Regions from separate parts of the Alteromonas alvinellae genome, predicted to be linked through region 1. Evidence: predicted binding sites of a transcription regulator. Region 1 holds the regulator's gene; each other region holds the start of a gene.
The links. The regulator FliA, encoded in region 1, starts transcription of late flagellar genes. The targets are predictions, from matches to a motif close to CTAAAGNTNNNNNNNNNNNNGCCGATA.

Region 1 (2,273 bases):
AAAGCCTTAAATTCACCAAGTTCGATTTGGCGATTCATAAGCTTCTTCCACTCTGGCATGACCTTTTCGATCCGCTCCGACAGCATTTCTGCTATCGGCATGCTCGCCTCAACGGCATCCATAGTAGTATTAGCAGCTTTTTCAGTTTCTTCAATTACGTAGGTAAGGCGGGACTGCGCATCAGGAATGTCATCTGTAGCTAAATTTTTGATGCGGTCGTCTATTTGAAAGTTATTCAACGCGTCGTGGAGTTGACGCGTCAATTTACCTACTTCAGCAAACAACTCAACGTTTTCTTTCATTGAGACGGCTTCAAGTAGTGCGCTAGCTGAAGTCTTATCGCCTTCTTCAAGAAAGGCGACAAGTTGTTTTGCTTCCTCTAACGATATTGGAACGTTTACATTCGTTGTCATCCAGTAAACCTCATTTATCTGGTGAGCGTCTGGATCAACCTAAACGTTCGAATATTTTATCTAATTTTTCTTTTAGTGTTGCTGCTGTGAACGGCTTTACAACGTAACCATTTACACCTGCTTGCGCCGCTGCAACGATTTGCTCTTTTTTCGCTTCCGCAGTAACCATAAGCACAGGCAAATGCTTAAGCTTATCGTCTGCTCTTATAGCGCGAAGCAAATCGATGCCCTGCATACCAGGCATATTCCAATCGGTCACAACAAAGTCGAAATCGCCCTGTTGTAACATAGGTAATGCAGTGCTTCCGTCATCCGCTTCCTGGATGTTGGCAAAACCCAAATCTTTTAGCAGGTTTTTGATGATTCGTCTCATGGTAGAAAAGTCATCGACCACGAGAATTTTCATGCTTTTGTCCAAAATAGCCTCCAGTGAGGGGTTAATTGTTATTAATCTCTATTCTTCGTCAGCTTGCCACGACTTCATTCGTGATTTGAGTTTTAACATGGCTTGACTATGAATTTGACTGACTCTCGACTCACTTACATCAAGAACTTCGCCTATTTCTCTTAAGTTTAGTTCTTCATCGTAATAAAGTGAAAGTACAATCGCTTCTCGCTCAGGTAATGTCGTAATTGCATGGGCAAGCGCTTTTTGAAAAGCACCCTGCATTAAATCTTCTAACGGTGCGTCACTGCCTCTACTTTGTTCAGTAGTAATAACATCTTCCGACACACCTAAATCTTCAATACCCACTAGCTTTCCGGCATTTACTTCATTAAGCATCTGGTGATAATCCTGCAAGCTTACGTTAAGCTTGTCAGCAATATCTGAATCTCGTGCATCGCGCCCTGTCTCGCTCTCTACTTGAGATATCGCTTCCGTTATGGCGCGGCCGTTACGGTGAACAGAACGCGGGGTCCAATCACCTTTTCGTATCTCGTCGAGCATGGCACCACGAATTCGAATTCCTGCGAAGGTTTCGAAACTTGCGCCTTTAGAGCCGTCAAAGTTTCGAGCGGCCTCTAGCAACCCAATCATGCCTGATTGAATAAGGTCATCAACAAGTACGCTGGCAGGCAGTCGCGCAATCAAATGATGCGCAATTCGCTTTACCAGAGGCGCATGTCTTTCGACTAACTGCGATTTATCTGTTTGTTGTTGATAAGCGGCTGCCTTGCTGTTCAACGCTGACTTCCTACGGCTTTTTCTGCAACTAATTGTTCAATGAAAAATTCTAAGTGGCCACCGGGCTGCGCTGGAATTGGCCACGTAAGTGCTTTACTTGCCAACTTAGTTATCGCTACTGCTGCCGGAGAACCTGGAAAGGCGTCAACAATAGCCGTTTGCTTGCGCACCGCCTTGCGAATATTCTCGTCGAAGGGCACTGTCGCCACTAATTCTAGTGCAACATCGAGAAAACGCCCTGTCACTTTGCTTAATTTGCTAAATAATTCCTGACCTTCACGCACATCGCGCACCATATTGGCTACGACTTTAAAACGAAAAACACCGTGCTCGCGGTTAAGAATTTTTATTAGTGCGTAGGCATCTGTTAAAGATGTTGGCTCATCGCATACGACGACCATAATATCTTGTGAGGCCTTTGAGAAGCTCAATACCATATCTGATATGCCTGCCGCGGTGTCGACAATAAGCACATCTATCTGAGACCGTAATTCGCTAAACGCTCTGATTAAACCAGCGTGTTGCGTTGGTGAAAGCTCTGCCATTGACTGCGTGCCTGATGTGGCAGGCGCAATCTTAATGCCGTGAGGACCGGTCACTAGCACTTCGTCCAACGTGCATTCTCCAGAGAGTACATGAGATAGATTTTTCTCAACCCTTAGCCCTAACATCAC
Region 2 (2,273 bases), on a different contig from region 1:
GCCGTCGATTTTTCACAGCGAATACCACCGGTGCAGAACATAGCCACTTTTTTATTTTTTGACGGGTCGAGCTCTTTCGCTACGTATTCAGGAAACTCACGAAACGTTTCGGTTTTAGGGTCTATAGCGTGTTTGAACGTACCAATTTCAATTTCATAACCGTTCCGCGTGTCAATAACAGTAACATCTGGGTCGCTAATAAGTGCATTCCAGTCTTTAGGTTTTACGTACGTGCCTACGGTTTTGCGAGGGTCAATACCCTCAACGCCCATGGTCACAATTTCTTTTTTGAGTTTTACCTTGGTGCGATAGAACGGCTGTTCATCGTGAAGTGACTCTTTGTAAGAAATTGGGTTAATGCGCTCGTCGCTATTAAGATAAGCGAGTAACGCGTCGATACCTTCGCGGGTACCAGAAACTGTACCGTTAATACCTTCGTGGGCAAGAAGAAGTGTACCTTTGATGCCATTAGCTTCCATGGTTTCTAGAAGCGGTTGGCGAATTTCTTTGAAGTTTTCAAGCGCAACAAATTTATACATTGCGCATACAATATATTTAGACATATTTTAACCTTTGCTGATTGGAGCGTAAGACCAGTGCAAAAATGCGGCGCGGAATATAACAAAAAAAAGCGCTAAAAACTAGGCCGGATACGGAAGCGGGCTATTCTGATTGTTCTAGGTACGCTCCGCTAATTTAGGCAATATTCTCAAAAGACGACCAACCGGCTTGAGCCTGTTAGTTATTGCTCTCGTTCGTAGCTCGGCTTTCGCCTTGTGCCGAGAGAATATCGTAAAGTATCGTGTTATCTTCTTTTAGAGTATTACCATACTGTTTTTTGAGTCGCTTCTGGGCAGATAAACTACAGTTTTGTACGACGTCATCAGGTAACCGTTTTGCGTCATCAGTTTGCGCGAGTGGTAATGGTTTCATATGAAGGAACAGTCGCGCGTTCTCGAAATCTTTAGATGCTATGCTTGAATATACCTGCATATTCTCCCACGCGCTTTCATTAGCCGATAATGATGGCCGCCTGTAATGGTTAAGCGAAGCGAGCTGTGCATCCATGCTCCGAGCATCGTCCTTAGAGGATATTGCTACTTCAATTTCGAAAGGCTCTGCAACACTGTGCTGCTGCATTGCAAGATATAAAGAGAACAGAGCCCCCTCAGACGAGGCACGCGCAAGTACACCACTTCGCTCCCAGTAAATACTGGGGTCGATTGTTGTTTGTTCATTCGCTGAAGTTATATCTGCCGACATTCATACTAAACGTTTTATATTTATACGCATGTTTTCGGCAAGATAATGTTTTTCTTAAGCTTATTTTTAAAAGTTAGATATACTTGTTAGAGGTAAAATGCTGCGCTCATTCACGGATTTGAAATGCAATTTAGCAACAAACAAGTATTGATTGTTGAAGATCAACGGCCTTTCCTACTACTTTTGAAAGGGTTAATGCATTCGATGGGCGCATCCGATGTAGTCACTAAATCTTCCGCTGAACAAGCTGTATCCCTGTGCAAAAAGCATAGGTTTGATATTGTTATCTGTGACTTACACTTGGGAGCAGAGAATAAAAATGGCTATGAACTTATCGAAGAATTACGTACCCGCAGGCTTATTAGCCCCACATCAGTTTTCATTCTTATCAGCGCTGATAGCGCGCGGCCTGTAGTACTAGGTAGTATTGAGCGGCGACCAGATGACTTTCTGATAAAACCCTTTTCACAAGTACAACTAAAATCTCGCATTATTCGGGCCTGGCAGAAAAGACAATTCCTTCAGCATGTATTCAATTTAATTGAGCAAGGTGAAATTAATAGCGCGATAGACCAAATTGAAACGCTTTTAGAAAACCCTCGTCATTACAAAGGGCACTGCGAGCAGCTTTTAGTGGAACTTTATTGGAGAATATCACAGCCTGAAAAAGCACTTGATGTTCTACGTGATTACATAGACAGTAAACCAGTTTTATGGGCGCAAGTTGCCATTGGAAGGTCTTATCTTCTTCTTAATGAATATGAAAAAGCGATATCGGTTGCCAAGAAAATACTGAAGCGCAACAGGTTCAATGCCGACGCTCATGACATGCTTGCACAGGCACATCAGGCTTTGGAAGCTGGTGAAAAGGCATTGGAAGCGATAAAAGAGGCTATAAAGCTTTCTCCCTTTTCATTACCTCGACATTTTAAAGCCTGCGAAATTGGTCGTCAGAATGACGATTTGATATTAGCCGCAACATCCAGCCAGGCTATTTGGGACTTGTCTAA
Region 3 (2,273 bases), on a different contig from region 1:
GGTTCGTCACCAAGTAATTAACGACCTTCCACTTGGCCGTAACGTTGACGAAATGCTTCGCATGGTAGACGCGCTAGCATTCCACCAAGAGCATGGTGAAGTTTGCCCAGCGGGTTGGACTGAAGGTAAAGCGGGTATGGATGCATCACCTGAAGGTGTTGCTAAGTACCTATCTGAAGAAGCAGACAAGCTATAAGCTAACCTGTTCGACGATTAAAAAAAAACAGCGCCTTTTGGCGCTGTTTTTGTTTATATCAGTTTGAATAAAACTACTCTTTATTTTCTACAGGCCACCCGCCTAGCGCTTTATAGCGATTTACCATATAGCAAAATAGCTCAGTTGTTTTTTGGGCGTCATATAGCGCGCTGTGCGCTTCGTTTTGATCAAATGCAATCCCTGCAGCACGGCACGCTTTTACCAAAACAGTTTGTCCTAAGGCAAGACCTGCAAGACTGGTGGTATCAAACGAAACAAATGGGTGGAACGGTGTGCGCTTTATATTACAGCGCTCTATCGCAGCATTGACGAAACTCTGATCGAACGTTGCATTATGAGCAACGATAACAGAACGTTGGCAGTCAGCATTTTTTTGCGCCTTGCGGATACCTTTACATAAGTCCTTCATGGCTTCGCTTTCTTCAATCGCACCTCGTAATGCACAATTTGGGTCGATACCATTAAACTCTAAGGCTGCTGGCTCTAGGTTGGCACCTTCAAAGGGGTCAATGTGATAGTGAAAAGTTTGATCGGGATGAAGTATACCGTTTTCATCCATTTTTACTGTTACCGCTGCTAATTCTAACAGGGCGTCAGTGCCTGCATTAAATCCGGCTGTTTCAACGTCGATGACAACGGGAAAATAACCTCGAAAGCGCTGGGAAAGAAGGGGCGGGTTGGCAGACATAAACACTCTTGTAAGACTCTATTGCGTAAATTGGTTGGTGACTCAAGTGCGTACCAACCTGCGAAGCATATTGCGTAAAAGAATTATCGCAAGGATACCTTCGAGTTGCCAGTTTCAATTTATACGTTGTTAAATCAGGGGTATAGCAATGGTACGAAACTCCGATGGTATTAAACGCTAAACTTTTCTACAATTTGGACGATAATCATATTAAGCGTAATGAATTCAAAAGCTCAATGAGAGTGTTTTATATAAGTTAATTCGATTCAATATGCTTGGTGATTCGGGGCGTATCATTGTCTCTTGCCCGTGTTTGTCTGATTTTCGTTATGGTGTCGAAATGGTGTCGAAATTAAAATATATCGCTTTATTGGGGATAGTGGGGTCATTATCTTCCCACGCTGCCATGCGGCAATATTCTGCAACCATAGAAAGCTCCAACTGGCGTATCGATACTGACACCCGCCTTCAGTGTACTCTCAACCACGAATTACCGGGTTACGGTGAAGCCATGTTCACAAGCACGGCATCGAAGCAACTTAACATGGAATTTGAGCTGGACATGCATTTGCTGCCCAGCAAATTTGATATGGCTGCAGTTTATTCTGTACCACCTAAATGGATGCCAGGCGTCGCGCCTAAAACTATAGCCGACATGTCTCTTCGAAAACAGTACAACGGTGATCTACCCCAAGATGCTGCGTGGACTATGCTGTCTGAATTGGAAAAAGGCTTTTGGCCCACAATCTATTACCAAGACTGGTATAACAAATACGACCAGGTGAGTGTGGCACTAAACGCCAGTAATTTTTCAGGCGTGTATCGAGAGTTCGTTAAGTGTGTCTCGAACCTACTCCCATTTAGTTTTGATGATATTGCCTACACGGTATTGTCTTATCAGAACAACAGCACAGAACTGACCAAATATTCGCAAAAGCGTTTAACCATGATTGGTGAATATTTGAAAGAAGACAGCGAGCTCGAGCTTGTGCTTCTTGACGGTTATACCGATAGCTATGGCGGTCGCTACAACAACGAACAATTGTCTATTCGACGGGCCAACGAAGTAAAAAGCTATTTGACGACGCTAGGTGTACCTGAAGATCGAATTCAGTTAACAGGCCACGGTGAGAAACGCCATATTGCGCCAAACGATACGCGAGAAAGCCGCGCCCAAAACAGACGCGTGGTGGTGCGACTTTCTAAATCGTAGGCGCTAATTGTTGCGCCTACACTCGCTTTAAAATGCGTTAGTTTTATTTTTCTCGCCACCTTAATACCGGTATTAAATGGTCGGTGAAAACACCGTCAGCATGTATTACGTTGTCTAAAACTTCCAAGACTTGTTCTGAACTCATACCTGCCGGT

Region 2: the regulator FliA is predicted to act here: its motif matches at 1,296-1,322, upstream of ACX5KA_RS13815 (VC2046/SO_2500 family protein).
Region 3: the regulator FliA is predicted to act here: its motif matches at 1,083-1,109, upstream of ACX5KA_RS03035 (flagellar protein MotY).

Annotation. Positions count from the first base shown of each region.
Region 1 covers NZ_CACSIH010000021.1:3,850-6,122, reverse strand. The annotation lists gene ACX5KA_RS01450 (protein phosphatase CheZ) at 1-413, opposite strand, end outside; gene cheY (chemotaxis response regulator CheY) at 448-831, opposite strand; gene ACX5KA_RS01440 (RNA polymerase sigma factor FliA) at 868-1,599, opposite strand; gene ACX5KA_RS01435 (MinD/ParA family protein) at 1,596-2,273, opposite strand, start outside.
Region 2 covers NZ_CACSIH010000187.1:31,668-33,940, reverse strand. The annotation lists gene trhO (oxygen-dependent tRNA uridine(34) hydroxylase TrhO) at 1-563, opposite strand, end outside; gene ACX5KA_RS13815 (VC2046/SO_2500 family protein) at 739-1,263, opposite strand; gene ACX5KA_RS13810 (response regulator) at 1,387-2,273, shown strand, end outside.
Region 3 covers NZ_CACSIH010000041.1:31,830-34,102, forward strand. The annotation lists gene ACX5KA_RS03025 (peroxiredoxin) at 1-196, shown strand, start outside; gene rnt (ribonuclease T) at 270-905, opposite strand; gene ACX5KA_RS03035 (flagellar protein MotY) at 1,246-2,118, shown strand; gene glpQ (glycerophosphodiester phosphodiesterase) at 2,162-2,273, opposite strand, start outside.